DNA from 3 places in the Enterococcus sp. 3H8_DIV0648 genome. Region 1 is predicted to be linked to each of the others. Evidence: predicted binding sites of a transcription regulator. Region 1 holds the regulator's gene; each other region holds the start of a gene.

What was found. Region 1 encodes LexA, which represses DNA repair genes until DNA is damaged. Its sites were predicted from a motif close to CNAACANNTGTTNG; they were not measured.
Region 2: the regulator LexA is predicted to act here: its motif matches at 7,692-7,705, upstream of A5875_RS19560 (Y-family DNA polymerase).
Region 3: the regulator LexA is predicted to act here: its motif matches at 2,399-2,412, upstream of dinB (DNA polymerase IV).

The regions. Positions count from the first base shown of each region.
Region 1 covers NZ_NGLG01000001.1:1,001,783-1,012,982, forward strand. Annotated here, with positions in the region: gene A5875_RS04650 (SDR family NAD(P)-dependent oxidoreductase) at 1-279, shown strand, start outside; gene A5875_RS04655 (LapA family protein) at 288-716, shown strand; gene recJ (single-stranded-DNA-specific exonuclease RecJ) at 806-3,085, shown strand; gene A5875_RS04665 (adenine phosphoribosyltransferase) at 3,100-3,612, shown strand; gene A5875_RS04670 (hypothetical protein) at 3,705-3,971, opposite strand; gene lexA (transcriptional repressor LexA) at 4,074-4,697, opposite strand; gene A5875_RS04680 (DUF896 family protein) at 4,831-5,073, shown strand; gene tkt (transketolase) at 5,166-7,160, shown strand; gene A5875_RS04690 (FAD-dependent oxidoreductase) at 7,470-8,813, shown strand; gene A5875_RS04695 (DnaD domain protein) at 8,926-9,636, shown strand; gene nth (endonuclease III) at 9,629-10,282, shown strand; gene A5875_RS04705 (PBP1A family penicillin-binding protein) at 10,299-11,200, opposite strand, start outside.
Region 2 covers NZ_NGLG01000002.1:707,977-719,176, reverse strand. Annotated here, with positions in the region: gene A5875_RS19610 (galactokinase) at 1-468, opposite strand, end outside; gene A5875_RS19605 (aldose epimerase family protein) at 458-1,501, opposite strand; gene A5875_RS19600 (iron chaperone) at 1,748-2,116, opposite strand; gene A5875_RS19595 (hypothetical protein) at 2,237-2,446, opposite strand; gene A5875_RS19590 (AraC family transcriptional regulator) at 2,623-3,528, shown strand; gene deoC (deoxyribose-phosphate aldolase) at 3,696-4,397, shown strand; gene A5875_RS19580 (YdeI/OmpD-associated family protein) at 4,399-4,962, shown strand; gene A5875_RS19575 (NAD(P)/FAD-dependent oxidoreductase) at 4,981-6,087, opposite strand; gene A5875_RS19570 (PadR family transcriptional regulator) at 6,282-6,608, shown strand; gene A5875_RS19565 (permease prefix domain 1-containing protein) at 6,612-7,556, shown strand; gene A5875_RS19560 (Y-family DNA polymerase) at 7,726-9,024, shown strand; gene A5875_RS19555 (hypothetical protein) at 9,027-9,446, shown strand; gene lepB (signal peptidase I) at 9,515-10,084, opposite strand; gene A5875_RS19545 (pentapeptide repeat-containing protein) at 10,234-10,869, shown strand; gene A5875_RS19540 (alpha/beta hydrolase) at 10,870-11,200, shown strand, end outside.
Region 3 covers NZ_NGLG01000001.1:1,910,648-1,921,847, forward strand. Annotated here, with positions in the region: gene nrdD (anaerobic ribonucleoside-triphosphate reductase) at 1-553, shown strand, start outside; gene nrdG (anaerobic ribonucleoside-triphosphate reductase activating protein) at 638-1,240, shown strand; gene dinB (DNA polymerase IV) at 1,232-2,353, opposite strand; gene A5875_RS08890 (prevent-host-death protein) at 2,746-3,276, opposite strand; gene A5875_RS08895 (winged helix-turn-helix domain-containing protein) at 3,458-4,486, opposite strand; gene A5875_RS08900 (heavy metal translocating P-type ATPase) at 4,601-6,700, opposite strand; gene A5875_RS08905 (heavy metal translocating P-type ATPase) at 6,712-8,847, opposite strand; gene copZ (copper chaperone CopZ) at 8,887-9,096, opposite strand; gene A5875_RS08915 (CopY/TcrY family copper transport repressor) at 9,126-9,566, opposite strand; gene A5875_RS08920 (heavy metal translocating P-type ATPase) at 10,022-11,200, opposite strand, start outside.

The DNA.
Region 1 (11,200 bases):
TTAGAATTACGCCCAGCAAATGTTTATGTGACTACCATTAATCCAGGACCGATTGCGACTGAGTTCTTTGATAAAGCCGATCCAAGCGGCAGCTATTTGGAGAATCTCGGCGGTATTGTCTTAGATCCTCAGAAGTTGGCAAAAACGATCGTCAACAAAATGGGGAAAACAACTCGCGAAATCAACCGTCCATTTATTATGGAAGGTGCTAGCCGTTTTTACGGAATGTTTCCACATATCGGGGACTTTTTAGCTGGCGGATTATTCAATAGGAAGTAGGCGGGTAGATGAAGAAGCAATGGAAAGTTTTTTTAGGGTTTATTTTAGTTTTACTGATTGTGATTTTCGCAATTTCTAACAGTCAAGAGGTGCCAGTTAATTTCTTGATCAAAAAAATCTATCTATCGCTTGTTCTCGTAATTATTGGTTCTGCTTTGATCGGAGCATTAGTCGTTTTTCTTACTTCTGGCGCCACTCTTTTCCAACAGCGCAAAGAGATCAAACAGCTAAAAGAAATGATTCAAAGCTATGAAACCAACAACGAACAAAAATTAGCGGAAGAGAAGGCGGCTTTTCAGCGCGAGCAAGAAAATGAGATCGTGGTGTTAAAAGCCAATTACGAAAGTCTCTTAAAAGAAAAGGACCAAGCTTTAGCGGCGATGGAAAATTCTCAACCAGACAAAAAAGACAATCATCCAATTGATTATTATGATTAATCAGAAGACTTTAGTTGAAAAACTAAGGTCTTCTTCTCTTTCTTGTCTGATTTATTTTTGCTATACTAATACGGTTGGGAAGTGATAAAGTGAAAAAATCAAACTTCGATTGGCGGTTTAGAGACGCTGCTCCGATCGATTCGACTTTTAAAGCTGAAATGTTGGATCAAGGATATAGCGAAACTTTCGCTAAACTTATTTGGAATCGAAATATACATACGTTAGAAGAATTTTCGCAATTAATGAAGGCGAATATCGATGATTTGCACGATCCATTTTTGATGCATGATATGGATAAGGCAGTGGAGCGAATTCAAACCGCTATCATGGAAGGACAGCCGATTTTAGTTTATGGCGATTATGATGCTGACGGGATCACCAGTACGTCGATCATGCTGGAAACTTTAGAAATGATCGGAGCAGATGTTCATTATGTGTTGCCAAACCGTTTTATTCACGGATACGGTCCGAATAAAGAACTTTTTGCAGAAAAAACCAATGAAGGTATCCAGTTGATTATCACGGTCGATAATGGTGTAGCTGGAAATGAAGCAATCGATTTTGCTAATTCGCAAGGCGTGGATGTCATCGTTACAGATCACCATGAGATGCCGCCGGTTTTACCAGATGCTTATTGTATTATTCACCCTCGTCATCCAGAGGGGAATTATCCTTTTGGTGAGTTAGCAGGTGCCGGGGTAGCCTTCAAATTGGCCACCGCATTGTTGGAGGAAGTTCCATTAGAGATGCTGGATTTAGTAACCATCGGTACTGTAGCGGATCTCGTATCTATGACGGGTGAGAACCGCAATCTTGTTAAGCTGGGATTACAAGCTATCAAACAAACACAGCGTTTAGGATTATTGGAACTATTGAAGGTCAGCTCGGTTGATTTGCAAAAAGTAGATGAGACGAGCATCGGCTTTAGTCTAGGACCTAGGCTGAATGCTATTGGCCGGTTGGGTGATCCAAATCCAGCTGTAGAGTTGATGACAACCTTCGATGAGGAAATTGCAAGAAGCTTGGCTGAGAAGCTGAATAAGATCAATGATGAGCGTAAACAGATTGTTCAAGAAACGACGGCTGAAGCGACGGCATTGGTTAATCCTGAAGACGCTGTTCATTTAATTGCAGCAAAGAGCTGGAATCCAGGCGTATTAGGAATTGTCGCAGGAAATATTTTGAAGCAAACGGGCCATCCAACGATCATTTTGTCGATTGATGAAAATGGTGCAGCGAAAGGTTCTGGTCGAAGTATCGAAGCATTGGACTTATTTGGTATGCTGAATACGATGCGTTCTGAGTTTACTCATTTTGGCGGGCATGCGGCGGCTGTTGGATTGACTATGCCGGTAGAAAATATTGATAATTTAAGAAAAATGATGAATGACTACATTGCAGCAGAGCAGATCGATTTGACTAAGGGCTCTGACTTGTTGATCGATGAATCATTAGCATTATCTGAAATCAATTTGAAATTTGTCGAAGAACTAAAGAAATTAGCACCGTTTGGGACGGATCATCCTGCTCCGCATTTCTTGGTGGATGGCAATGTTGACTTCTTCAAACGAATCGGAAGCGATCAGCAGCATGTCAAATTCTCATTGAAAAGTGATGACAGCCAGCTGGATGCTATCGGGTTTGGTTTTGGTGAAGATGGCGAAGAAATCCAGCAACCCGATACACGTTTTGTCGGGGATTTAGAGATCAATGAATGGAACGGACAGAAAAAAGTTCAATTACGTTTGATTGATTTTGCCTCTGAAGGCTTGCAGGTGATTGATCGACGGGCTAAGCATACCTGGAATCAAAAAATCGAGAGCGGCCAAGCGCTATATCTGGCCTTTCAACCCAGCAGTCAAAAGTTTTTTGCAAAAGAATTGCAGCAATCTATTACATTGTATGATCCGTCTATCAACTGGACTGACTATGATCAATTAATCGTACTTGATTGTCCTGATCAGAAAGAGCTGCTTAGAGAAATTTCGAATGAAGGGCATTTTGAACGCATTTATCTTTATCTGTACAGTCCTGATGAAGCGTATCTCAATGGATTGCCAAGTCGCAAGCAGTTTACAGAGTTGTATCAATTCTTTATGAAGCAGCCGCGGGTTGACATACGCTTTAAACTAAAGATTGTTTCGAATTACTTAAGAATTCCGGAAAAATTATTAGTATTCATGATTCACGTGTTTTCTGAGCTGAAATTTGTTACAATAGACGACGGCGTTTTACAAATGGTCGAATCACCGCAAACACGAGCTTTTGAAGAAAGCGAGATTTACCAAAAGCGTATAACGCGAATTGAGAGCGAAGAGTTTTTATTAATGAATGATATCCAAACTATTAGAAATTGGCTGAAAAGCTAGGAGGAACAATCAAGATGAATTTGAAAGATTATATTGCCAGTATTCCAGATTATCCAAAAGAAGGGATAATCTTCCGCGATATCTCACCATTGATGGCTGATGGTGAAGCTTATCGTGAAGCAACTAAACAAATCGTTAATTACGCAAAAGAAAAACAAGTTGATATGGTCGTTGGGCCAGAAGCGCGCGGCTTTATCGTAGGATGTCCCGTTGCGTTTGAATTAGGCTTAGGCTTTGCACCAGTTCGCAAACCTGGTAAATTACCTCGTGAAGTAATCGAAGTCGAGTATGAAAAGGAATATGGTACGGATACATTAACGATCCATAGCGATGCTATTGAGCCTGGTCAACGGGTACTGATCACCGATGATTTATTGGCCACTGGCGGAACGATCAAAGCAACGATTGAACTAGTTGAAAAACTTGGCGGAGTTGTTGTTGGTTGTGCCTTCTTAATCGAATTAGAAGAATTACACGGCCGTGACAAGATCCAAGGCTATGACATTTTAACTTTAATGGACTATTAAGAAAAAGCTGGAGAGAGTCTCCAGCTTTTTTATATTGCAGCAAAACACAAAAAAGCTGCTAGAAAAAATACTAGCAGCTTGAGTGTTAAATTTTAAGCCGACTTGTGATAATGATGATCATAAGTCACGTAATAAAAATCCTCGGCAGGTTCTTTATAGTAATGTTCTTCCTCAGTATCTTCTTCATCATATTGACGTTCCGCATAATGCTGCGCATATTTGCGCTCATCCCACAACATAAACCAAACAAGGAACAAACCAGAAAAAATGACGATCGTAGCTAAAGAACCCAACTTGCCAATCAATAAACCTAGTAACAATACAGCGATAATCAAACCAAATCTTCTTACTGCTTTCATCAATAATCACTCCTAATAAATACGCGAACGTGTGTTTGTATATTCATTATACGAATGTTTGTTCGTTTTGTAAAGTAAAAAATAATCGGAAGTAAATTCCGATTAATAAATGTGGTTACGGTACAAGCCGACAACCTTTCCAAGAATAGAAACATTATCGAAAATAAGCGGTGCCAGCTCATCATTTTCCGGTTGTAGACGAATATGATCGGATTCGCGATAAAATCTTTTACAAGTAGCTTCGTTTTCATCGGTCATCGCAATCACGATCTCACCGTTCGTGGCTGTTGCTTGTTTTCTAACAATGACATGGTCGCCATCGTAGATTCCGGCATTGATCATACTTTCTCCGCGAATCGTCAGCATGAACAGGCTGCCTTCTTCACTTGATAGATCAGGCGGAACAGGGAAGAAATCTGAGGCTTCTTCAACTGCTAAGATCGGTTCACCGGCAGTAACGACCCCTAACATAGGAATGACCTGCGGCGTTGCTCCGATTTTTTCTAAACCAGTAATGGTTAATTCGATTGCTCTGGGTTTTGTTGGGTCACGCTGGATCCAACCTTTTTTCTCTAGTCTGGATAAATGGCCATGAACTGTAGAAGTAGATGAAAGATTCACAGCCTCTCCGATTTCTCTAACAGTGGGTGGGTAACCTTTATTTTCAACGCGTTCATGAATGAAACGTAAAACTTCTAATTGTTTTGTTTCCGTTCTTTTTGCCAATGCCCGCACCTTCTTTCGTTTTTTTTAGTGTAGCATAGATACCCGAACAAATCAAACAAGCGTTCGTATTTGTTTGTGCTTTCATCTTATTTTTTTTTATGTATAATAAGTAAGGGAAAAGAGGTGCTTAACGATGATTAACGATGAAACAATTGCACGGATTAATGAATTGGCCAAGAAAAAGAAAACCGTTGGCTTAACAGATGCCGAGGCACATGAACAGAAGGTTTTGCGGGAAGAGTATATTTCTTCGTTCCGCAGCGGAATGCGCCATCACATTGAAGGGATGAAGGTCGTTGATCCAGAAGGCAACGATGTCACACCGGAGAAATTAAAAGAGATTCAAAAGAAAAAGGGATTACACAACAGAAAGTAAATCTTTTGATAGTAAGTGATTGAAAAGTCAAAATAAATCGGTTACAATGAATCTGTAATTAAAGTATTTATGACCAAAAAGGAGGAAGTAATTTGTTCGACAAAATCGATCAACTAGGTGTAAACACAATCAGAACGTTAAGTATTGAGGCAATTCAAAAAGCAAACTCAGGTCACCCAGGGTTACCAATGGGGGCTGCTCCAATGGCGTATGCTTTATGGACCAAACATTTGAATGTTAATCCAGCTACTTCATTAAACTGGCCAAACCGCGACCGTTTCATTTTATCTGCCGGTCATGGTTCAGCGATGCTGTATAGCTTATTGCATCTTGCAGGCTATCAAGTTACGATTGATGATTTGAAAAATTTCCGTCAGTGGGAAAGTAAAACACCAGGTCACCCTGAGTTCCATCATACAGACGGTGTTGAAGCAACTTCAGGTCCTTTAGGTCAAGGTATTTCAACTTCTGTTGGGATGGCAATGGCTGAAGCGCATTTGGCTGCAACATACAACCGCGACAGCTTTAAAGTAATGGATCATTATACTTATGCACTATGCGGCGACGGCGACTTGATGGAAGGCGTTTCCGGCGAAGCTAGTTCTATGGCTGGTCATATGAAACTTGGTAAATTGATCGTATTATACGATTCAAACGACATTTCATTAGACGGTCCTACATCAAAAGCCTTCACTGAAAATGTTGGTGCACGCTATGAAGCTTATGGCTGGCAGCACATTTTAGTTAAAGACGGCAACGACTTAGAAGCAATCTCTAAAGCCATCGACGAAGCAAAAGCTGAAACAGATAAACCAACATTAATTGAGATTAAAACGGTTATCGGTTATGGTTCACCAAAAGAAGGTACTTCAGCAGTTCACGGGGCACCAATCGGAGCTGACGGAATTACTGCGGCTAAAGCTGTTTATGGTTGGGAATATCCTGACTTTACTGTTCCAGAAGATGTGGCCAAACGCTTCAAAGAAGAAATCAACGACAAAGGCGCTAAGACTGAAGCTGAATGGGATGCAATGTTTGCTAATTACGAAAAAGCTCATCCTGAATTAGCTAAACAATTTAAAATGGCTTTTGCCGGCGATTTGCCTGAAAACTGGGAAGAAGCTTTACCGGTTTATGAAGAAGGTACAGCGCAAGCAAGCCGTGTCTCAAGTAAAGATGCGATCCAAGCAATCGCTAAAGCAGTTCCTAACGTATGGGGCGGCTCAGCCGATTTGTCTGGTTCAAACAATACAACAATCGCTGATGAGACAGAATTCCAACCTGGCTCTTATGAAGGCCGCAATATTTGGTTCGGCGTTCGTGAATTTGCGATGGCAAGTGCGATGAACGGGATTCATTTACACGGCGGTACTCGTGTTTACGGCGGAACATTCTTCGTATTTACTGATTACCTGCGTCCAGCTGTTCGTATGTCAGCGATTCAAGGTTTACCAGTTGTTTATGTATTAACACACGATTCTGTCGCTGTTGGTGAAGATGGTCCGACCCATGAACCAATCGAACAATTAGCCAGTGTCCGCTGCATGCCAAACGTGCAAGTGATTCGTCCAGCTGACGGTAACGAAACTTCTGCTGCTTGGATTCAAGCATTGGAAACGAAAAACAAACCAACGATCTTAGTATTAAGCCGCCAAAACTTACCAGTCTTGCCAAACAGCAAAGATATGGCTAAAGAAGGCGTAGCTAAGGGTGGATACGTTATCTCTAAATCTGAATCAGATACACCTGATGGCATCTTAATCGCAACTGGTTCTGAAGTAAACCTTGCTGTTCAAGCTCAAAAAGATTTGAAAGCTCAAGGAAAAGACGTTTCTGTTGTTTCTCTTCCAAGCTTTGACCTATTTGAAGCTCAAGATGCAGCATACAAGGAATCTGTTTTACCAAAAGCAGTAACAAAACGTGTAGCGATCGAAGCAGCTTCTCCATTTGGCTGGGAACGTTATATCGGCTTAGAAGGAAAAATGATCGGGATCGATCACTTCGGCGCATCAGCACCTGGTGATTTTGTCTTAGAACAATTTGGCTTCACTGTTGAAAATGTGGTAAATACATTTAACGAACTATAAGAGTCCATTTGACTAGCAAAGCTGGGAAGAGAAATCTTCTCAGCTTTTTTTGGCTGTAAAAAGTAGTGGAATGAGACGAGTAGTTCTTACTTTGGAAAATACGAGTTAAGATCCCATGCAATAGGTTTACATAATTATTTACTTCGAAACTTAAGGCGGGTATTCTTAACTACGCTTACATATTTTCTTTGTAAAAAATAAAAATGTTTATTCGTGAGCAAATTTATTTAGACAGAATTTAAATTCTGTTATACTGTCCTTGTGCAAAAGATTGCAAACAAAAAACGATTAAACGAAAGAGGGACGACAATGAAAGTAGTAGTAGTAGGATGTACACATGCCGGAACCGCAGCCGTTAAAAATATTTTAGCAAACCACCCAGATGCAGAGGTGACAGTCTTTGAGCGTAATGACAACATTTCTTTCTTATCTTGTGGAATCGCTTTATATGTAGGCGGGGTCGTTAAAGATCCAGCAGGCTTATTCTATTCTAATCCTGAGGAACTGACTTCTCTAGGTGCAACAGTGAACATGGAACACGATGTAACAAACATTGATACAGATGCAAAAAAAGTAACAGCAAAAGATTTGAAAACAAACGAAGAGAAAATTGTTGATTATGATAAATTAGTTGTCACTACTGGCTCTTGGCCAATCATTCCTCCAATTAAAGGAATCGAATCAAAAAATGTTTTACTATGTAAAAACTATAACCAAGCAAATGTCATCATTGAGCAAGCTAAAGACGCGAAGAAAGTCGTTGTTGTTGGCGGCGGCTACATCGGGATCGAATTAGTAGAAGCTTTTGCTGAATCAGGCAAACAGGTTACATTGATCGATGGTCTATCACGAATTTTAAATAAATACTTAGATGAGCCTTTCACGAATCTTTTGGAAAAAGAATTGGTTGACCGTGGCGTAACACTAGCGTTAGGTGAAAATGTGAATGAATTTGTGGCAGACGAATCTGGTGCAGTGACAAAAGTAGTAACTGCTAGTCAAGAATTTGATGCCGACATGGTCATTCTATGTGTTGGGTTCCGACCTAATACTGATTTATTGAGAGGCAAAGTCGATATGCTTCCAAGCGGAGCGATCAAAGTGAACGAATACATGCAATCTAGCAATCCAGATATTTTCTCTGCTGGTGATTCTACCGTCGTTCATTACAACCCAACTGGAAAAGATCAATATATCCCATTAGCAACAAATGCAGTACGCCAAGGAATGTTAGTCGGACAAAATCTGGTTGAACAAAAAGTGAAATATCGCGGAACTCAAGGAACATCTGGTCTTTACTTGTTTGGCTGGACCATTGGATCAACCGGCCTTACAAAAGAAAGTGCCGCATTAAATGATATCGATGTAAATGTGACGGTAATCGAAGACAACTATCGTCCAGAATTTATGCCAACGACAGAAAATGTGTTGATGGAAATCGTTTCAGAAAAAGGCACGAACAAGATTCTCGGTGCTCAGTTCCTTTCAAAATATGATATTACTCAATCAGCGAATACCTTATCAGTGGCGATCCAAAACGGGATGACGTTAGAAGACCTGGCTTTACAAGATTTCTTCTTCCAACCGCACTTTGACCGTCCATGGAATTACTTGAACATTCTAGCTCAAGCTGCTTTAGCAGAAGCTGAGTAAACGTAAAACAGGAGGGGCGACCTTCCTGTTTTTGCGTTGTTTAAAAACAATTTTCTAGGATTGGACTTCCTGTTTTTTTAGTGTAAACTGAGATGGGAACGGAGGATTCAAAATGATTTCACTAAAAGATTATCTAGCAGGCGGAGAGACAACGATCTCAAATCTGCTATTACAAAACTATACAAAACTTGGTCTGAATACGAATGAGTTTATGTTGTGGTTGCAGCTTTATGCCGCGCATGAAGCCGGCGAGGATTTTCCTGATTTGACAGTAATTGCCAAAAGCATGGGCAGTACAACGGAGAAGCTCTACGGGGTGCTGAACAATCTAGTCGAGAAAGAGTTTGTTACGCTTGAAACAGCATTGGATGAAAGTGGAAGACAAAGTGATCGCTATAACTTGCTGCCGGCTTTTGAAAAATTAGATGTGCTGAAGGAACAGGAGCGCTTTGAAGCCGAAGAAAAAGATGATTTAGCAGCTCAAAAGAAAATGCTGCGTTCCTTTGAGCAAGAGTTTGGCCGTCCACTATCACCAATTGAATATCAAAAAATCGGCTATTGGTTGAATGACGACCAATATTCTCCCGCTTTGATCGAATTAGCGTTACAAGAAGCTGTATTAAATCAAGCCTATAATTTTAAATATATCGAAACAGTATTACAGAGCTGGGAAAAGAAAAACATTCGCTCCAAAGCTCAAGTGGAAGAGGAGCAACGCCGCAGAAAGCAGATATTATTGCAAAAAGAAGAGCAAAAACATTCAGAAGAACTTCCGAAAGTATCTTTATATAATTGGTTAGAAAGGAAAGACCCGGATGCTTAGTAAAGAAAGAACAATGGAAGCTATGTCGCGTATGTATGATATGTTTCCCGATGCTGTTGGCGAACTGCATTCGGATTCACCATTTCAGCTATTGATCGCGGTAATCTTAAGTGCTCAGGCTACGGATGTTTCAGTAAATAAAGCAACTCCTGCATTATTTTCGGCCTACCCAACTCCGGAAGCATTGGCTCAGGCACCGATGGAAGATATTATCGCGAAGATCAAGACGATCGGACTATATCGCAACAAAGCCAAAAATATCAAAGCCTGCGCACAGATGCTGTTAGATAACTATGGGGGAGTCGTTCCAGCGACTCGCGACGAACTGATCAAATTACCAGGTGTCGGACGAAAGACGGCCAATGTTGTTCTGGGAGATGCCTTTGGGGTTCCGGCGATCGCTGTAGATACTCATGTTGAACGTGTAACGAAACGATTACGAATCTGCAAGCTCAATGCCTCTGTGACCGAAGTTGAAGCGACATTGATGCGCAAGATCCCAAAAGAGTTATGGGTTAAAAGTCATCATACACTCATTTTCTTTGGACGCTACCATTGCACGGCAAGAGCTCCAAAGTGTGAGATTTGCCCGCTGTTAGATATGTGTCAAGATGGAAAAGACAGATTAAAAGCCGCTCGAAAATAAATTCGAGCGGCTTTTTTCAATTTGCAGCAGGCTGCATATTTTGCTGTGCCGGTGTCTGCGCCGGGTTGTCAGGCTGACTGGCACTGGACGACGGCTGAGAAGGCTGCTGTTCGACAGACGACGATGGCGTCGGAGTCGGAGTCGGATTTGCAGGATTCTCACTGCTGACCGGTGGTACTACTGTTGAAGATTCAGACGAACTGGTCTCTGATTCACTGCTGCTTGAGGTAGTTGTCTGATTATAGTAGTTATTGTAATAAGAACTTTGAACAGAGTAGCTTGGTTGCGTCGGAACGGAGGAAGCTCCTTTAACATAAAGCTCGTTGCCGATTCTAAGTACATCATTCGGCATCACCCAATCCTCATTTGAGACATTCTCCGAAGCATAGGTCATCATTTCCCGATAAACATCCTGAGCAATATATTCAGACTGACTAGTGATTGGTTTCATCCGATCGTCATAGCCTGCCCAAATGGACAGTGAATAATGAGGAGTAAAACCAGTAAACATTACATCCGGTGAAATCGATCCATAATGAGGGATCTTAGCCAGTTCATCGTCCGTATAGTTTGAAGTCCCTGTTTTACCAGCTTGGAACAGGTTAGGTATTTGAGCCTTGAATCCAGTACCTTTAGTGATTACATCCTTCAAGATATCGGTAACCATATAAGCGGTATAAGGTTCCATCGCTTTTTTACCTTCGTTTTCAAAGGTTTGCTCAGAGCCGTCTTGGTATTTGATCTTATTGATATAAAGTGGTTCATTATAGGTTCCGCCATTGGCAAATGCCGCATAAGCAATCGCCATTTTTTCGGTTGAGATCCCGTATTTTGTGCCATCTTGCGTTTCGGTGTTGCTTGAAATTGCATTGGCTTGTTGAATTTCTTTATATTGGATACCTAATTTTTTCAAGAACT
Region 2 (11,200 bases), on a different contig from region 1:
TACTAACTCAAGCCGATCTGTCTTCAGGCTGAACAAGTCCTCTAAGACAACGCCCACCAATAATTCTAGTGAGGCACTGCTGGAAAGTCCGGCACCATTGGGAATCGTTCCTTCGACTAATAATTCAAAGCCGTGATCGATCGTGTGACCGGCTTCTTTTAATTTTAAGACCATGCCTTTTGCATAGTTGGCCCAGTTGTCTTTTTTGTCGTAATCCAGCTGATCGACATCAAACTCAATTACACCAATGTCTTCAAAGTTTGTTGAATAAACCAATACTTTTTTGTCTTCACGAGGAGCAGCGACTCCATAAGTTCCATAGGTGATGGAAGCAGGAAAGACATGGCCGCCATTGTAGTCAGTGTGTTCACCGATCAAATTAATCCGGCCAGGAGAAAAATATTGGGTCGTTTCCTTTGGTCCAAAAATTTCAGCAAATTTGGTGTTTAGTTCCCGTTTAATTTCCATGTTCATCCGCTTCTTTCAAAGTTATTTTGTATTCGGTTATTGTTTCGAAGGTTTCATTTGCAGGTAATGTAATGGAGCCAAATTCTGGATATTGTTCTGCACCGGGAGCGATTTGGGTTTCAAAAGTAATGCCGCCATGATGGGCTAGTTTTTCTCCCCGCATAGTTGGCCCATCCTCGCCAAAGTTTGCGGTGAAGATCACCACGCTGGATGAATCCGTGGAGACGGTCAGTTCGATTTTTCCATCGGGACTAGTCAGTTTGGCTGCAGGTTTCTGTAAATTGCTCTCGTTTAAGAAGAAGGGATGATCCAGACCGTTGCATTGATTTTTTTGTTCAAAGTCACTGGTGAATACATCTGCCATTGGCTTTTCGGTTTGGAAGTCAAAAGCCGTCCCTGCCGAATTTGTTATTTCGCCAGTCGGGATCGTATCTGGTCTAAGAGAAGCAAAAGCCGAACTATTTAACCAAAGTTTATGTTCGTCGATTGATTGGGTAATGTCGCCGATCAAATTAAAGTAGACATGATTGGTTGGATTGAACAGCGTTGTTTGATCGCTGATCCCTTTTGTCGTTACCCGCCAAACATTTTCTTGAGTAAGGGTGTGGCGCACTTCAATGTCCAGATTACCTGGGAAGCCATGCTCACCATCAGGACTATTCGTAGTAAAAATGACCGAAGCTTCGTTCTCGCCATTTTCGATCGTGTAGGTCCATTTTTTGGTTTCAAACCCAGGCTTGCCGCCGTGCAGGGAATGTCCCGTTGCTGGATCAATCGATACTTGATAGTCCTTGCCAGCAAGTGTAAAGCGGCCATTTTCGATTCGGCCAGCAGTTCGACCAATTGATGCACCGATAAACGGGTCCTGCTCTAAATAATCATCGGCAGAGTCAAGGCCTAAAACCAATTCCTTGTCACGTCCCAAGCTGACGATCCGCGCCCCTAAATCAGTAACAGACAAATGGAAACCGGATTCATTTTCGATGGTGATTAAGTGATAGTCTGTGTTAAAATCTTTTTCTGTAATTTTCATATAAAAACCTCTCTTTTTGTGTAGTGGAGAATTCCTCGTGTCCCAGTAATTTTATCGATTTATCGACAAAGTGACAAGGACTAGAAGTTTTTTTAAAGATTCCTTGATCCTAATTTAGCAAGAAATCGCTTTCTTTTAAACGTCCTCCTGTGACGACTATTTAACTTTTTGTTGCATTTTTTAGCCTTCAGAAAAAAATGGACCAACAAGTATGCTGGTCCAACTGGCTCTAACTCTATAATTAAATTACCGCCAAAACTTCGTATATTCCGCTTTATCTTCAATATTAAAAGCAATCATGTCCTTGATAAGGTCGTAATCGATCGCTTCATTCCATTTTATCCGAAAGATATTGTTTGTATGTCCGTAGCCATTTTTTTCGATAGCAGGTAAAAACTTTTTGAGACAAGCGACCTCAGGTGAGACGGAAAAGTGGTTTTTAGCGGTACTGAAGCCGATAATAAAAGTATCGTGATGGGTAAACATCGGTTCGTTCCAAGCAATTCGCGTTGCTAGTTCAGGGAAATCCGTTAATATTTGTTGGAAAAGGGTCCGTAATTTAGCTCGATGCTCGTCATTTTCAAGCTGCTTCAAGTAATCCTCAAAATTTTCCATCGTTTTGCTCCTTATCATTTTTTTAAAAGCATGATTCTCATCTAATTGTTTCTTTCTATTATACCAGCAGCTAAATGAAAAAGACCAACAAGTATGTTAGTCACTATTTGAAAAAATGTTTTATCTTCTCTTATTTCGTAAAACCTGCCACAGTTCTTTTAACGACCAGACCGCTAAAACAGACAGACTGATCAATAGCAGTAAGCGAAAAACGCTGCGATAAGTAATATCATAGTCGATATAGGGATTGTTCTTTTGTAATAAAAGGGTGCTGGGGACGATCAGACAGATTAGCAGTGCTTGGATTAATTGCTTTAAACTTTTTTTCAAACGATCCTTCCTCTCCCCTTTTGCAATTATTTTTTGTTTTTAGAGTAGCATGAATAAAATGATGAATGGCCAATTACTCAATAGCTTTGATTTGCGCCAAAAAAATGGGATTGTTAATGCTTCAAAAGAAATATACGGTATAATTTAGAAGGGAAATCAGATGGAGGGAATACGAGATGGAACAGACGATTTTTTTAAAAAAGGAACAGCACCACTTAAAAACCGATCTTCATTTTGATTTTTGCGGGATCTCAAAGACCTTGCCTTTCCATTCTTTCGGTCCGGCGATTCGTCAGAATTATATTTTACATATTATTATGGAAGGAAAAGGAACCTATCAGGTCAAGAATCAGCAATATCATTTGAAAAAAGGGGACCTGTTCTTGATTCGGCCTGGGGATTCGACCTTTTATTTGGCTGATGGGGAAGAGCCGTGGATGTATGGCTGGCTTTCGTTTGGCGGGGCGGCGGCTGATGAGATCATTCGCCGTTCACATTTTAAAGACGATCAATATACGATGGTGTCTTCAGATATTCAAAAGTATGTCGATACGATTTTAGCCTGTCTTCCTTTTACCGAGGAAACATTCGTAAATGAACTGCATTTGAATGAACAAACGTATCATTTTTTAGCGGCTCTTTTAGAGGATGGCGGAAAAGTCCACTTAGGCGAGCAAAAAATTTATTCGCCCCTGACAGTAGATACCGTAGAATATATCGAGGCGCATTATGCCGAGCACTTAACAGTAGAAGGGATTGCGCAGCAGCTTGCTGTTAATCGCAGTCATTTGTCCCGGGTCTTCCGGAATCATATGGACATCAGTATTAGAGATTATCTTTTAGGTGTACGTATTAACCGAGCCGCTTTTTTACTGTCTATGACCGACGAATCCGTCGAAACGATCGCCGAGCAGGTAGGCTTTAACAGTTTAGTTGTTTTTAGCCGAATGTTTAAAAAACTGACGGGAGAAACGGCTACCGCTTATCGCAAGCGGATGAAAAATGAAGATTTCAAAAACGTTTCATTGAATGAATTGAAGAGTCAACTGGAAAAACAAGCGGTAGTAAACCGCGCCACTTAGCCAAGTGAGCGTTTACAAAAAGTGGCAGGTATCCTATACTTAAATTAGTAAGCAGTGAAAATTTTTACACAAAATCTAGGGTATTGATTTTTTTGTGAACACAATCACTTTTGAGGGCGCAAGAAAAACGATAGTCGAGATGAAAATTGAATGGGAGGGAACTATCCATGAAAAAAGCAAGTGAAATGACTGTTGAAGAATTAGGGGCTTATATTGATCAATCGGTGTTAAAACCAGATTTTACGGAGGCTGAAATTCGTCAGTACATTCAAGAGGGGATCGATTATCATTGTGCGACGGTCTGTGTCAATCCATCTTCTTTGGATATCGCAGCGGAGATGACAAAAGATACGGATACCAAGATTTGTGTTGTGTGTGATTTTCCGTTTGGAACAAGTACGACTGCATCTAAGGTGCTGCAGGCAGAGACGTATTGTCAAAGAGAAGATATTTACGAATTGGATATCGTTGCCAATTTCGGCTGGATTCGCAGTGGAAAATATGATGAAGTCACAAAGGAATTACGCGTAATTGTTGAGGCTTGTCATGCACATGGAACCGCCGTGAAGGTGATTTTTGAGACGGATACATTGAATGAAGAGCAAATTCGTCAAGCCTGTGAATGTGCGATTGCGGCGAATGCGGATTTTGTTAAGACCAGTACGGGCTTTATCACGGGCTATGAAGGCAAGGGTGCCACAAATGAAGTCATTCAAATCATGATGGACCAATGCAAAGGCCGAATCAAAATTAAAGGCAGCGGCGGGATTCGGACGCGTGAGCACTTCTTAGAGTTGATCGATATGGGGATCGACCGCATGGGCATCGGCTTCAAATCGACACCAGTCGTTTTAGGATTAGATAAGTAATATGGAAGAAAACTTACTTTTTGAAACACGCGCAGATTTTCGGACGTGGCTCACAGAAAATGCGTCAACTAGCGGCGGTGTCTGGCTTGTATTTGGCAAAACAAAACAGGTCAAGACCTTAAAAGCCGGCGAAGCACTAGAAGAGGCTTTATGCTTTGGCTGGATAGACGGAGTAATGAAAAAGGTCGATGAGCATTCCTACATTAAATACTTTGCTCCACGACGTAAAAACAGCAAATGGTCGGAGAAAAACAAAAAAATCGTGGCGAAGCTGGAAGAACAAGGCCTGATGATAGATTTGGGACGTGAAAAAATCGCTGAAGCGAAGAAAAGTGGACAATGGGAAAACGCCACTCGTCCATCGGCTATTACGGATGAACAGATCGCAGAAGTAGCCGCCCTGTTGAAGGAAAACGCGGAAGCCGCAAAGAATTTTGAAAATATGCCGCCTTCGGTCAAGAAAACCTATACCCGCGCCTACTTTGATGCAAAAACCGATGCCGGCAGAGCCAGCCGATTGGCTTGGATGACGGAGCGTTTAGAGAAAAACTTAAAACCAATGTAAAAAGACGCTGGAATCAGATTAAGATTCCAGCGTTTTTTCGTGCTGAATATAAGTTGCTAATTCTTTTTGGTAAACTTGCCAGTCGGCTTTTCCCGTATTCAGGTATTGCGCTAAAAGATAGCCGATATATGGGCCAGTCGTCAGACCAGAAGAGCCCAAGCCGCTAGCAACCAGCAGCTGTTCATTTAATGAACCAAAAAAAGGTGCAAAATCCGAAGTATAGGCTCGGGTGCCAACACGATAGTGGACAGGTGCCGCCAACAATTTCTCTGGCTCAGCCAAAAAGCTGCGAGCACTGTTCGTCAGCTGCTCAAATGCGGCCGGCGTTTCTTCCAAATCCCAGCCCGCGTCATTTTCGTGGGTCGCACCTAGTAAGATTTTCCCATCCAAAAATGGAATCAAATCTGCTTCGCCATCCAGCATAACCACAGGGAACTCACCGCTAGCTTTAAAGTCTGTTTGGAAAACTAACAGCTGGCCTTTTTGCGGACGCAGATCTACCCGATAGCCTAAAGGAGCCAATAGCTCTTTTAAATGAGGACCAACTGTTAAAATAATCTGATCAAATTCCTCTTCACTTTCACCGAAGCAGACAGTGTGGCCATTTGCCAGTTGAACGCGTTGAGTGATAAAGTGAATTCCTTTTTCTTCGGCCTTTTTTCGCATATGGCGCAGGTAAGCTTTTCCATCTAAACGACCGCCGCCGCTGATTTTAAGCGCAGGCAAGGGTTTTAACAAAGGCAAGGCTCGCTGGGTTTGTTCACCTGAAAGCAGTTCGATCGTGCCGATTTCAGGGGCACTTTTTTTTCGTTCTTCGGCTAAGGTCAAAAGTTCGTCCAATTGTTTTTCAGGACGTAAAAGCAATGTGCCGGATTGCTGATAGATCGCCTGATCTAGCTGGAAATCTTGGATCAGCTTTGGAAAAAAGGCAGCGCCGTCTTTTGCCAGCTGATACCATTGTTTGTTGCGGCGTTTGGAAAGCCAGGGGGAGATGATCCCGGCACTGGCCCTCGTTGCTTGTCCGGTCGGTTCGTCAAACAGTGTGACTTGGTAGTTTTTTTGATCTAAATAATTTGCCAGCGTCATGCCGATGATGCGGCCGCCAATAATAGCGATTTTTTGCATATAGGTTACTTCCTTTTTTTAGTCGCAGGCCCGATCTTTTTTTAACATAGAACGGAACGTGTGTCTGTCTGCTGTTGATTCTGCCATAACAAAAAATATTTTTCAATAAATCTGATATATTTTACTTTACCTGTCGTAGTAATTGTCGTACAATGATTACAACGACAGATGAAGTAATTTCAGGAGGTGGCAAAATGATTTCGAGCGATGGAATTCGCGGGTACAATGATGTCATCATTTTGTCCATACTAAAGGATGGCGATTCCTATGGCTATGCGGTTTCTCAAAAAATACGGGATATGAGTGAAGAAGTCTATATTATTAAAGAAACGACACTTTATTCCGCCTTCAACCGCTTGGAGAAAAATGGTTATATCCATTCTTATCCGGGGGAAGTTACTCATGGAAAGAAACGAACGTACTATCAGATAACCGACAAAGGCCTGACTTTCTTAGAAGAGAAGCGGGATGAATGGAAGCAGACTAAAAGAGTTGTGAACCGATTTATGAAAGAAGGGTAAAAAATGGATACGATCAAAAATTATGTAGAGACATTGTTTCTCGAATTTCCAAATACGAAAGAAGTCCAACGAGCAAAGCAAGAGATTTTGACGATTATGGAAGATCATTATTTGGCATTATTAGATGAAGGAAAAAGCGAGCACGAAGCGATTGGACAGGTGATCAGCGAATTCGGTTCCGTCGATGAGCTGCGGGAGGAATTGGAATTTGCGACTCGTGAAAGAGAACCGGAGAATGGTATCGAAGAAGAAGAGATGTATCAATACTTGAACGAACGAAAAAAAGACACAAAGGGCTTGAGTCTCGGAGTCAGCGGTTGTTTACTGGCGGTAGGAGCACTGATTGGACTAAGTATTCGCGGAGCTGAGATGATGGGCTTGTTACTCTTTTTCGTCATCATAGCGATCAGTGTTGGGATCATCATTTATAATGGGCTGCAATTTTCTAAAAACAATGTGGTATTGAATGATCGTTATATCTCAGTTGATTTGAATAAGGAAGCGCAAAAATTAAAGCAAGGCTATCAAAAAAGCTTTCAGGTTAGTTTAGTGTTTGGGATTTGTTTATGTGTGTTGAGTGTGTCGCCGATTTTCTTTTTCCAAATGTTTACCTACGCGGAATATGGTATTCCGGTCATGTTTTTCTTTTTAGCAATTGGCGTCTTTTTGATCATGTACGGCAGTATCAACTATGGCAGCTTTGATAAATTTATTAAAGAAAAATATTTTATCGCAGATGAGGATAAATTAGGACCAAATGCGATGCAGGCAAAGTATGGTGATTCTGCCCGCACCAAACATTTATTGGAGCGTGTGTACTGGCCAACTATCGTGTTGATTTATTTCGGCTGGTCATATTTGACTCATTCATGGGGCTTTAGCTGGATGATCTTTGTAATGGCAGGGATTTTCTACAGTGTATTGGAGGCAATTTTCGTAAAAAAGTAGCATAGAGTTAGAGGATAAAAGACGATTTAAGCATTCGATTGAATGCTTGGATCGTCTTTTTTGTACTTCATTTTTCTCACCGAAACTTTATAAGCAAATGATTGACAAAAATCCAGAATCAACTTAAACTAAAAGCGAACATACGTTTGTGTTCGGGGAGGTGGTTTTGATGAACGTTTATGAAGGAGAGCCGGTCAGAGATGTTTTTTGTATGGATTCCAAAAGTTTTTATGCCAGTGTGGAATGTATCGAGCATGATTTGGATCCGTTGAAGGACTTATTAGTCGTCATGAGTGGTGATCGTGAGAATGCAGGCTTGGTTTTAGCGGCTAGTCCAATGGCGAAAAAAGAGCTGGGCATCAGTAATGTCAGCCGCGGCTTTGAAATTCCCAATCATCCAGATTTGCATATCGTGCCGCCGCGGATGACCTTGTACATTCAATACCACATGCGGATTCAGGAGATTTTTCGTTCATATATGGCGGAAGAGGACATTCATACATATAGTATCGATGAACAATTTGGGGACTTGACCCACAGCTGGAAATTATTCGGCAATAGTTCGGCGGAAGTCGGCAAGATGATTCAAAAAGAAATTATTGAAAAAATCGGCATTTATACATCATTAGGGATGGGGGACAATCCCTTATTAGCGAAAATAGCGATGGACAACGAAGCCAAAAGAAAGAAATCTCTTTTTGCGCAATGGCATTATCAGGATGTTTCAGCGAAAATTTGGCCGCTGCGCTTGAGTGATTTTTGTGGAATCGGCAATCGGATGGAGCGCCGTTATCAAATGATGGGCTTGAAAACGATGGGGGACTTGGCCCATACTGATCCCTTTGTTTTGAAAAATCATTTTGGTGTGATGGGGATGCAGCATTACATGCACGCCTGGGGAATCGATCGTTCGATTCTTTCCCAAAAGGACTTGTATCCTACGAAGGAGAAATCGATTGGCAATTCGCAGGTCTTACCGAAAAATTACGCTCATAAGGCGGATATCCTAACGGTAATCGCTGAAATCTGCGAGCAGGTCGCCCAACGCCTGCGTAAGGCGGATGTTTTAGGCGGAACGCTGCACCTAGGGATTGCTTATGCTTATTTTGGCAGCGGGAAACGCGGCGGTTTTCATCATCAGCTGAAGATTCCGCCCACTCATCAAGCGCGAGAGCTGACTCGGGTAGCTTTTGCGTTGTTTGAGAAGTATTGGGATAATTCCGAAGTGCGGAACATTTCGATTACGGTTTCTTCGCTGCGCGCTGCCGGAAGTTTACAATTAAACCTTTTTGAGGACCCGCAGCAAACGATCAAAGAAGAAAAAATCGATGAAGTGATTGCTCAAATTCGCAGCCGTTATAAATTTACTTCGATCGTTCGCGCACATTCGCTGAATGAAGGCGCGACAGCGATCAAAAGAGCGGGTTTGGTTGGCGGCCATGCTGGCGGAATGGAAGGGATGGATTAGTTATGATCTATGACGATGAAAGTGCAGAGCAGCTTTTTATGGAGGCCAAGCAAACCTATCAAGACCGCGGAATGATGAAGTGGATCGGATTTTACTTGTCGGATCATACCGCGGTGCTAAGTAAAGAATCAAAGGAACGAAATCGCATCAATGTTGGAAAAGAACAAATGAGCTTAGAGGAAATCGGGGAAACATTGCAGCAGGCGTATCTGAAAAATAAGCGAATCGCCATTCAACTGGAAACATTAGATAATGAAGGAAACTATCCAGACGATCTAGTGGGGAAAATCAGTGGTCAAAGAGAGGAGCAGATTTATTTGGATGAAGAAGACCGGGGGACGCTCCACCTGACCATCGAACAGATCCACCATGTCGAAATATTAGGACCAAAGAAAATCCTGACGGAAAAAATCACGAAGTAGCAGCAATAACTTTTACGAATATAAAATGAAAAGCCACGGCGAGATCGCCATGGCTTTTTTTAAGCTGCTTAAAATAGTTTAAATTCATTTAATGGCCAGAAACGCAGGATCACTTTTCCTTGGATCAAGGATTTGTCAACGAAGCCGAAAATCCGGCTGTCTTTAGAGATCAAACGATTATCACCTAAAACAAAATACTGATTTTTCGGAACAGTCACATCAAATTCAGTAGTAAAGCTAGTCGCGTTGGCTGCTTGTTCCTGAAAGGCTTTGTTGTAGGAATATTCCTCGAATAGTTTATCCTTTTTGAATTTTTCCTTGAATTCATCAAGGTAGGGCTCATCGTATTCTTTTCCGTTGATCGTTAAGACATTATTTTTCATTACTACGTGATCTCCTGGCAGACCGATGATGCGTTTTACGACATAGATATTTTGATTATCCGGTTCTTTGGTAGTGATGATGTCTTGTCGGCCTAGGTTTGATATTTTGGACGTGATCAAACGCTGCTTATCGTGAAGCGTCGGGTCCATTGAATGGCCTTCGACTTTTACTGGAGAGAAAACAAACATGCGAGCAAGAATAATTAATACTATGATTATGACTACTGGAAGCCATTCTTTTATTTTATTGTTCATAGGGTCACCTCATTGCTAGAGTTTACCATTCTTCAAAATAAAAAGCACATTTGAACCTCTCTTTTCAAGAAAAGTCGTTTTGGACTAGAGAATTCTTAGGATGTATGGGAAACTTAGAACATCAATTGAAAGAAAACAGGAGTAGAATTATGATTAAAAATTATCCAGCATTACCGATTTTACCGAAAAATTTTACCGACGATTTTTACTTAGAAGATGAGGCGGTTGTTGAAGATGTTCATGGGATCGAATTCGACTACAGCTATTTGACCTGTGAGAATCTGGTGCTACGCCGTTCGATTTTGGAAAAAATCACGATGCAGCGCACGAAGCTGATTCGCTTTGAAGCCAGTAACGTGGTTTTTAAAAATTGCGATTTTTCCAACCTTGAATGGATCGGCGGCAGCTTCCATCAGATTGTCTTCGAAAATTGCAAGCTGACAGGCTGCAACTTTGCGGAGAGCTATTTGCGGGATTGTCAATTTAAGGATTGCCTGATTAATTTTGGTTCGTTTAGTGCGACGAATTTGAAAAATGTCGCGTTTGAGAATTGCCAAATGGCCGACAGTGAATTTTTTGAAGTCACTTGGAAGCATTTGTTTTTGACGAATAATGAGTTGGACAATAGTAACTGGATGCGGACGAAGCTGGCCGGTTTGGATTTTACGGGCAATCAATTTGGCAAGATTGCTTTTTCGATGGAGCAGTTGAAGGGCTTGAAGGTTGATTCTTATCAGGCGCTGATTATTGCGGCTGGGTTAGGCCTGCAAATTGTGGAGGGCTAAATGAAGTTAAAGCGAAAAATGATTCAGGGAGTTCCCGTTTTGTGCTGGGGTGAAGCGAGTAAAAAAGTAATTCTAGCGTTTCATGGGGATCAATCCCATAAAGAAGATACTGTGATCCAGCTTTTAGCCGAAGATGCCACGAAAAAGGGCTATCAGGTCTGGAGCTTTGATTTGCCGGAGCATGGGGAACGTCAAGGGCAGCCGGATACCTTGAATCCGCAAAATGTCGTGGCGGATGCCAATAAGCTTTTTGTTGAATTAGAGCAGCAGGCGGAGAGCATCTCATTGTTCGGTTGCAGTATTGGAGCGTACTTTGGCATGTTAGCCTGTC
Region 3 (11,200 bases), 910 kb from region 1:
GAAAGAACACGCGGATGCTTGGGGAAACGAATACGGCTATCACTTCAGTGTTTACTCAACACCAAGTGAAAGCTTGACCGACCGTTTCTGCCGTTTAGATACTGAACGTTTCGGTGTCGTTGAGAACATTACGGACAAAGACTACTATACAAATAGTTTCCATTACGACGTTCGTAAAAATCCAACCCCATTTGAAAAATTAGACTTTGAAAAAGATTATCCTAAATATTGTTCCGGTGGCTTTATCCACTACTGTGAATACCCTGTCTTGCAGCAAAATCCAAAATCATTGGAAGCTGTTTGGGACTACGGCTATGATCGGATCGCTTATCTAGGAACGAATACTCCAATCGATCACTGCTACGAATGTGGTTTCGAAGGCGACTTCAAACCAACCAAGCGCGGTTTTGAATGCCCGCAATGCGGCAATCACGATCCAAAATCTTGCGACGTAGTGAAACGAACTTGCGGCTATCTTGGAAATCCTCAAGCACGCCCAATGGTTCACGGTCGTCATGAAGAAATCGCTTCACGTGTAAAACACATGAAATAGAAAGCTTACTCATCTAAGCGAAGAATAAAAAAGACAGGGACGGCGCTCTTTGCCGCTCCCTGTTTTACTTGAAAGGTGAAAAATATGCGTAATCCTAAACCAAAAGAATGGCTGGCGAGGGAATTAAGCCAACATTATATCGCTGATTACAAAGCCTTCAACTTTGTCGATGGTGAAGGCGTCCGCAACAGTCTTTACGTCAGCGGCTGTCCCTTTGCCTGCGAAGGCTGCTTCAACGCTGCTTCGCAAAATTTCCGTTACGGCAAACCCTTCACCCAAGAAATCGAAGATCAGCTGATTAACGACACAGCTCATGACTATGTGCAGGGTGTGACCTTCTTAGGCGGCGAACCTTTCTTAAATACGCAAGTCTGCTTGAAGGTGATCGATCGGATTCGAGCTGTATTTGGCAACACGAAGGATATTTGGTCTTGGAGCGGTTATACCTTTGAGGAGCTGCTGTTAGACAGCGAAGACAAATTAGAAATGTTAAGCAAGATCGATATTCTAGTGGATGGCCGCTTTGAGCTTTCCAAGAAAAACCTGATGCTGCAATTTCGCGGCAGCTCAAATCAGCGGATCATCGATGTTCAAAAATCACTGGCTAAAGGTGAAGTTGTCATCTGGGAAAAGCTTCATGACTCAGAAAAAGCCTTTGAACAAATCAAAAAGAGCGACCTAATTTGATCGCTCCTCCCATAATGGCAACACAATATTTTCAAACGCAACGGGATCTAGATTAGTCACGGTAATACCGACTAATCGGATTCCTTTTTCTATACCGCCGATTTCTTCCCAAATCAAGCTCGCTTGAGAAAACAAATCTTCCTTCTTTTCTATGTAATACGGAAATGTCACACGCCGCGTGATTGTCGTATAGTCGGCGTAGCGAATCTTAACCACCACTGTTTTGCCATGACGCTGGACCCGCTTCAATGAGTTTTCAACCTTTTCCGCTAACTGCCGCAATTGACTCAACACCTCATCATCAGTTGCTAACGGACGACCATAAGTATGCTCCTTGCCAACCGATTTGCGTTCGCGAGTAATGTTTACCGGCGAGTCATGAATCCCCCGCACCTTCCGATATAACGAATAGCCCATCTTACCAAACTGCTGAATCAAAAACATTTCGCTTTTTTCATAAAGATCCGCGCCTGTAAAAATACCCAAGTCATTCATCTTCGGCACCGTCTTTTTGCCCACGCCATGAAACTTTTCGATCGGCAGCCGCTTCAAAAAGACCACCGCCGCTTCAGGTGAAATCACGGTCATCCCTCTAGGCTTTTGGTAGTCAGAAGCCAGCTTGGCCAAAAATTTGTTATAGCTGACACCAGCAGAGCACGTCAGCTGCAGCTCCTGCCAGATATCCTGTTGGATCATCCGAGCAATCTTGATAGCAGAGCGAGCCTCGATTTTATTTTCCGTAACATCAAGATACGCTTCATCGATTGAGACCGGCTCAATGATATCGGTGTACCGATGAAAAATCTCCCGTACCTGTTTTGAGACCGCGCTGTATTTTTCATGATCCCCAGGTTTAAAAATAGCCTGCGGGCACAGCTCATAGGCCTTCTGGGCGCTCATCGCCGAGTGGATGCCGTAGACCCGCGCCTTGTAATTAGCCGTCGTCACGACCCCTTTTCCGCCCGTATCAGAAGGATGGCGAGCAATCACCAGCGGATGCTTCGCTAATTCAGGATCGTCCCGCTCTTCCACGGAGGCAAAAAAGGCATCCATATCGATATGAATAATTTTTCGCGACGTATCATTTTTCAATGGAAACACTAACTCAGCCATCCAACTCGCCTCCTCTCCTATGAGTCATTCTCTATTTATTATAACCGAACATCTGTTCATAGACAATTAATCATGCTGAATGTAAAAGGAATTTAAGAAGGCAGATTTAATTTGTTGTAAAACGACAGCTGCTTATTTTCAAAAAAAATTTTTTCATCACGCAAAATAGAACTAGCAGCTGATAGCTAGTTCCTGTTTAAGTATTCATTCTCACTGCGCATACGATTCCATTTATCGTACTGATGCTTTGACTAATCATCAGGCCAGCTAGCTCATAGGAAAGGAAACTTTTTTCAAAAAACGAAAAAAGCCTGATCTTCGTACGCATACCATTTTACTAACCTGCTAAAGCAGGAAGTAAAACTGGCAAAAAAATAGACAGCACACGCTGTCTATCGTTCAATCAGATTTACTTTGCGGATCATCAATTTATCAGCTGAGCCTCGTTGGAATTCTTGGGGTTCGCCGAAAATCTCAGCATAGATCACTTTGTTGTGCTCGCGACGACGCAATTGATAAATGATTTTTCCGCTATCTTCTAATTCTTTCATCATTTCCGTCACACCGCCAAAGCCGGTTTTCTTGGTAATGAATCCGGTCGCCACCATTCGTTCATCCAAATAGCGGGCGGAAATAACTGACCCTTTTGCTAAGGTAGTTCTCAATGCGGTTGCCAGCTCTTCTAATTCTTCTGGAACTGGTAATTCCCGTTCCACTGGTTGATATAAGGTATCGCGTAAAGTATTCAATTCCTCCACCAAGGCTTCATACTGTTCTTTCGTCAGCATCACACCAGCAATTTTTTCACGGTTAAAGATATAAACACCGGTCTCTGCTTTACGAGCTTGAGCAAAAACATCCATTGGTGATTTTTTTACTTCAGTAATCGAAGATGTCGGAACATCTAATTTTCGTAATCCCACTCTGCTCTCCTCCTATTTAATAGCCTCTCAAACGAAAGAGCCAAATTCTATTTTCTTCTGTATGTCATTTTTCTAAGTACGCGAAAGTACCGTAAACGCGCGAACGTGAACGGCAGCCTCTACGTAGTCTTCATCATTATAGCATAACCTTTCTTGAAGAAAAATCTTGATCTTATTTTCCTTATTTAGATGCTATAAATTTTTCATACCGTTCCTGAATCAAGAAAGTAGAGTCCAAATTAGGTGTCATCGTCAACGTTACCTGATAACTCGTAAAAATAATATTTTTCAAAGCCAGCGCCAATTCATCTATTCGGCAATTACTTAATATTGGAATCTCCCGCTTTAATTCCTTACTAAGTCGATAATAAATCTCCGCGACGACTCCTTGCTCCCATTTTAGATTAAAAACTATTAACGGAAGCCCTTGATGAATCCCAAAAAGCAGATCGAAAAGCTTAACCGTCACAGTGAATCTCAACACTTCGCTCTCCCAAGCAAGCATCTCTTTAATAATTTTACTCGCTTGCTTTACTTCCAGATATAAATCCGTTCGATGCTCTCGGTGACACTGATAAAAATCAGCAAAGAGCTGAAAATGATAGCGCAGATGATCGAAGAAGAAAAATTTGGCAAACTTCGGTTGGATACCGAATTCGTCAATAAAGTTTTTGATCATCGTCTCATCTGGAAACAGTGCCTTATCAATTAGAGTCCCCGGATAATTTCGATAATAATCATCCATCTGCTGATAAATCTCTCGTTCTTCAAAAAAATAGAAATCCCTCAAATAGCGCAGCTGCAATAAGAAAATTAAGCCAATCTCTCCCAATAAGCTGCCGGTTTGACGATTTGCCACAAGATTCAGGCTAGTCAAATGATAATTCAGTCTTTTAAACTTTGCATAATTGATTTTCTCAGAAGCCTGTCCCCACAGGTATTTTCGAAAAAGTTGAAAGCGCGGATCAGACATCAAAACTTTTCGATACAGTTCTGGATACCTTGCTTGGTATTGCCAGGCGATCTGGTAATATTTTCCTTTTGAAATGTATCCTGCCTGCTCCAGTTCATCAATATAGCGCAAAACCGTTCTTCGACTAGTTTTTATGTGCTTGGTCAATTCAGTCGCTGTATATTTATCTTCCTTTAATAAGCTAATTATTTGTAACTGTCGTTGATTTTTCTTCCTTGTTATAAATTGCCAAATCATGCCCTATGCCCTCTTTTCTGTTCTTTATAATTCCTCTTATTTAAAAATAACACAAATTATCGGCATTTTTATCTAATATTTTCCTGAATAATAAAGAAAAAACGCCTGAATTACTCAGACGTTTAGTGTCATGGCATTGATTGCCACAATAATGGTGCTTAGGGACATTAAAATCGCGCCAACCGCAGGACTCAAAAGAATGCCCAGCGGAGCTAGAACTCCGGCAGCTAGTGGGATCGCTAAAATATTATAGCCAGCTCCCCACCAAAGATTTTGGATCATTTTGCTATGGGTCTTTTTCGCCAAACGGACGAATTTTAAAATGTCCGGCAAATTACTGTTGGTCAAGACCACATCAGCCGAATCAATCGCAATGTCGGTTCCTGCTCCGATCGCCATTCCGATAGAAGCTCTGGCTAAAGCAGGAGCATCGTTGATTCCGTCGCCTACCATCATGACTTTTTTACCTTTATCGGTATACTCTTTGATGATTTTTTCCTTATCATCCGGCAGCAGCTCGCTATAAAACTCTTTGATCCCTAAATAGTCAGCAACAGCTTTGGCGGCAGCTTGATTATCCCCAGTCAGCATGACCGGTTCGATCCCAACATCCCTTAGCTCCTTGATGAAGTCTTGCGCTTGAGCCTTTAAGGTGTCACCCATTGCGAAGAAAGCGATCAGCTGATCATCGATCAACAAGAAAGAAATCGTATTTCCCTGAGCTTGATAATCCTTCAATTTCTCTTGATCAAAGTTTAATTGACGTTTTTCAACTTCCTTCTGATTAGCAAGGATGACTTGATGGCCTTCTACCGTTCCGCTTACTCCGATGCCCTTCAAGGTCGAAACATCTTGCGCTTGATAAGACTCGATGCTTTCAGATTTCAAATAATTCATGACACCAACAGCTAATGGATGGTTGGTCTGACTTTCCAAAGCACCGATATATTTCAGCACTTCGGTCTTATCCATCTCAGCCAATGCTTCCACGCCAGTCACGGTGAACTTGCCTTCTGTTAAGGTTCCGGTTTTATCTAAAAAGACATAATCCAATTGATTTCCTTGTTCCAAGGCTTGACGGCTTTTTAACAGCAAACCGTTTTTAGCCGCTAAAGAAGTGGAACGAGCGATAACTAACGGAATCGCCAGCCCTAAGGCATGAGGACAAGCAATCACGAAAACTGTTACCATCCGGTCCAGCGCCTGCGGCAGATCTGCTACGATCAGCCAAGCGATAAACGTCAAGATCCCAGCAGCTAAAGCAATATAGAACAACCATTTAGCCACCTTATCAGAAATCGATTCTAATTTCGATTTTTCTTGTTGGGCTTGCTGCACCATCGTCATAACTTTTGCTAAGTAGCCGTCTTCACCTGTACCGGTTACTTTTACTCGGATCGTACCGTCGCCATTGACTGAACCGCCGATGACCGTATCACCGACATTTTTCTGAACACCTTTTGATTCACCAGTAACAGCTGATTCATCAACAATGGTAGAACCTTTAATGATCTCGCCATCCGTCGGCATCTTATCTCCCGCACGGACAAGCAAAAGATCGCCGGAATGAATATCTTGCAGCTTCACTTTACTTGTCGAACCGTCCGCGTCAATCTTATTCACTTCATCCGGCAGCAATTCCGCCAATTTCTTCAACGCATTGCTGGCATTGGAAACAGCACTCATTTCTACCCAGTGCCCTAAAAGCATGATCACGATCAACGTCGCCAGTTCCCAGAAGAAATCCATCACATGCTCATGAGGGTTGACCTTGTTGGCAATAAACGAGTACAAACTATAAATATACGCTACTGAAATCCCCATGGCGATCAACGTCATCATAGCAGGACTCTTCATTTTCAATTCCATTTTAGCGCCGCTTAAGAAGGGCTCTCCACCATAAATGAAAAGAATGGTCGCTAAAACTAAGACGACCCATTCAGAGCCGGGAAAGGTAAATTGGAACGGCAGCTGCATCCCCATCATGGGTGAGAAAATGATGATTGGGAGCGACAAAACAAGTGAGAGCCAAAACTTCTGTTTGAAATTTCCCATATGCATCGAATGATCCATTCCCCCATGATCCATCTCGTGATGATCATGCCCGTTCATTCCATGGTTCATATCGTGATGGTCGTGTCCGCTCATTTCATGCTGTTCATGTTTAGAGTGGTCCATGTCCATCGATTCATCCATTTGATCTCCTTGTTTCATACTAAATCCCCCTACAATTTTTTCTGATTCAAACTGAGCGAGTTCAACAACACGCTGACCGAACTAAAGGCCATCGCGCCGCCGGCAATGATTGGATTCAAGAAGCCCAGTGCCGCAAATGGAATCCCCACCACGTTATAACAAAACGCCCAGAATAAATTTTGTTTGATCTTTCTTAATGTCAATTTTGATAAACGGATACTTTTTTCAACCGACAAAAGATCACTGTTCATCAAGGTAATATCTGCAGTCTCCATCGCAATGTCCGTTCCGCTGCCCATAGCGATACCGATATCCGCTAAAGCTAGAGCAGGCGCATCATTGATTCCATCGCCAACCATACCGACAGATTCACCGTTGCCTTGCAATTCCTTTACAACCTGCGCTTTATCCTCAGGCAAGACTTCTGCAACGATATCTGCTGCGTCCAACCCAACTTGGGCACCGATATAACGCGCTGTCTGCGGATTATCACCGGTCAGCATTTTCACCTTGATACCTGATTGGTGCAGCGCTTCGATCGCAGCTTTAGAAGACTGTTTGACTTGATCCGTTACCGAGATCATCGCCAATACCTTGGCTTGATCGGTTAAAAACATCACCGTTTTTCCTTCTTCTTCTAACGCTATCACACGTTCTTCAGCAAATGAAATATTCCGCTCATTCAAGCCGCGCTTGGAGCCAACAAAGTATTGCTTTCCATTAATTACACCGGTCACACCTTGACCAGTCAAACTCTCAAAATTTTCAACCGGTAAGATGTCGGCTTGATCTTTGCCATAGTGATAAATCGCTTTTGCCAAAGGATGCTCCGATTGATATTCCAAACTCGTTAAGTAAGCCAAAGCCTGCGGATCAAAAGATTCAAAATCTGCGACTACTGGTTTTCCTTCGGTGATGGTGCCGGTCTTATCTAAAACAATCGTCGTCAAATGAGCGATCTTTTCTAAAGCACCGCCGCCTTTGATCAAGATACCGGACTTCGCCCCTAAACCAGTTCCTACCATAATAGCTGTTGGTGTCGCCAAACCTAAGGCACACGGACAAGCGATGACTAAAACAGAGACACTATGCACGATCGCCTGCTGCCAATCTCCAGTCAACAATCCCGTTGCGATCAAGGTGATCAAAGCGATGACTAAAACTGTCGGTACAAAGACCTTTGAGATTTTATCAGCGATTTGCTGAATCGGCGCTTTTTCGCCCTGCGCATCTTCCACCATCCGAATGATCCGGGAAAGGACCGTCATACTGCCAACTTGCGTCGCACTGAATTGAATACTTCCAGTTGTGTTAACCGTTCCGCCAAAAACCTGATCCTCGACATTTTTATCGACTGGCAAGCTTTCGCCTGTCAGCATACTTTCGTCGATCGTCGTTTGTCCGGCAACAATCTTTCCATCTACCGGAATCTGTTCTCCTGGTCGAACCCGTAAAAGATCCCCAACCTGAACATCTTCGATTGGTACTTGTCTTTCTGCACCATCAATGATGATCGTAGCGGTTTTAGCTTGCAAACTCATCAGCTGCTTGATGGCATCACTCGTTTTTGTTTTCGCCTTTTGCTCTAAATACTTTCCTAGCAAAATCAAGGTGATGATCATCCCGCTGCTTTCAAAATACAAATCTGAACTGTAAGGATTAAAAAAGCCATTGTATACACTCAAGGCGAAAGCGGCCGTCGTTCCCATCGCCACCAAAACATCCATATTAGGTGCTTTAGTTTTCAAGGCATGATAAGCTCCGCGGTAAAAACGCTGGCCTACTCCAAATTGAACCGGTGTTACTAAAACCAGCTGAACAAGCGGCAAATGCAGAAAATGTACCCAGCTCGCATGACTGCCCAACAGCATGGCGATCATCGCTATCATTAATGGTGCTGTCAACACGGCACTCAATACCAAATCGCGTTTCATTTTTTTTAAATAGGCAGCCTTTTCTTGCTCGATTTTCTGCTTATGGGCATCATCGAAAAGAATTGCGCCATACCCGATCCCTTCGACCCGTTGAATCAGCTTTTCTGTCGTCAGGCTATCGTCAAACTGGACGGTTGCCTTTTCTGTAGCTAAATTGACATTTGCCTCAAGCACACCTTCTGTCGCCTTCAATTCCTTTTCCACTCGTGCAGAACAGTTGGCACAGGTCATGCCGGTAATCGCAAATGTTTCTACCGTTGCATCTGCCAATTAGATCACCTCAGTTTCATACCCTGCCTCAGTCACTGCTGCGGCAATTTGATCTGCTGAAACTTGTGCTTCGTCGAATTTCACGACTCCTTGGTTTTTCTTTAGATTGATTTTTACTTTGTCGATCCCAGCCAATTCGTTGATCGCTTTTTCTACATTAGCCACACAGTGATTACAAGTCATTCCGTTGATTGCAAATTGTTTTTTCATTTTATTCGTCTCCATTCGATTTTTTATAGTTATTTGTGATGATTGCATTCGCATTGTCCGGGAATACAGTTGCATTCGATTTTTTCAACTGTCTGCTTTCGGACTAACTGTTCTTTGATCATTTCAACATCTGCGTCAGTCAATTCGGCTTCTGCTACCAAGTCGGCGATCGTTTCTCCGATTCGTTTCGCACAGATATGAGAAAATAAATTCTCTGTCGCACTTTTGACTGTCTCACCTTCGCTGATGGCAGGATAATAAATATATTTTTTTCCTGACTGCTCTGTTCGGACTGCTTCTTTTTTTACCAAACGTCCCAACAATGTTTTGATCGTCGCCGGCTTCCACTCCATCGTTTGTCCAAGAATATCAATGATTTCCTGTGCGGTAGTAGACTCCTGCGTCCAAATCACTCGCATGACCTCCCACTCTGAATCACTGATCTTGATCGGTGTTATCGTCATAGTCATAAATTTCACCTCTTTCGTTTACATTTGTAATCTACATTTATTAGTTTACATTTGTAATCGCAATTCGTCAACCGATAAGGTGAAACTTTTTATTTAATTTTTGACAAGCATAAAAAAAGGCTTCGCGAACTCGTTCAGCTTTTGAGCACCAAGTAGGTACTGTTCCACATCAGCTCCAAAAACCGATCGCTGTGTCTCACAGCAATAAGACCAAAATATTTCTAAATTGCTTCTCAAATTTCGGAATATTTTTGCTTATTGCCGATATGCTAGTTCTGCTTAATGATAATTTAGCAGCAACTGGCTGGGTCACACCGTTGTGTAGAAAAGCTAGTTCGTGAAGCCAGACATGGATATACCTGCTACAAAGCGATTTATTCATGTAAAAATTTCATACTTCCCTTAATGTCAAAAAAAGCTTTGTGACAAGATTCGCCACAAAGCCTTTTCATCGATTATTTTATTCTTAAACAACGCATCGCATTCAAAACTGCGATCACTGTTACACCGACATCCGCAAAGACAGCTGCGTACATCGTAGCAAATCCTAATGCTCCTAAGATCAACACTAGAACTTTCACTCCGATCGCAAATACGATGTTTTGTTTGACGATCCCCATCGTCTTGCGAGCGATTCGAATCGCTACTGGGATTTTAGCTGGTTGATCGTCCATGATTACGACGTCGGCAGCTTCAATCGCGGCATCTGACCCAAGACCGCCCATTGCGATCCCGACATCCGCCCGCGCTAGTACCGGCGCGTCATTCATTCCATCGCCAACAAAGGCAGTTTTTTGTTCACTTTTTAGTTCTGCCTCTAAATGATTGACCTTGTCTGCTGGAAGCAGCTCGCTATACACTTGATCAATGCCGATCTTCTTACCGATCGCATCGGCAATTCCACGATTATCTCCTGTCAACATGACGGTCCGCTTCACACCCAGATTTTTCACTTCAGTCAAAGCTTCCGTAACATTGTCCTTCAACTCATCAGCGATCACTAAATGACCAATGTATTTTCCATCCATCGCTACATAAACGATCGTTCCGATGTCATTGACTGCTTGGAATGGAATGTCGTATTTGGCTAACAACTTTTCATTTCCTACTAAGAAATGATGTCCTTCGATCTCAACCGAAATCCCAAAACCAGCAATTTCTTCTAGCTGACTAACTGGTGACAACGGTTGGTCCACATAGTTAACGATCGATTGCGCAATCGGATGACTCGAACTTTGTTCCGCACTGGCAACATACCGCAGAAAATCTTTTTGATCAATCGTCGTCTCCACCGTTTGAACTTCAAAGACACCTTTTGTCAACGTGCCTGTTTTATCGAAAACTAACGTCTCAACGTTGGCTAAGGTTTCGATGTAATTGCTGCCTTTGATCAACACACCGGCTTTACTTGCACCACCGATCCCGCCAAAGAAGCTCAATGGTACAGAAATAACCAAGGCACAAGGACATGAGATAACTAAGAAGGTCAGCGCCCGATACACCCAATCATAAAATGGCTCGCCGGTAACAAGGGGCGGAACGACAGCCAATAAGACAGCTAGACCGACAACGATCGGTGTATAGTAGCGCGCAAAGCTCGTAATAAAGTTCTCAGCCGGCGCTTTTTTACTGCT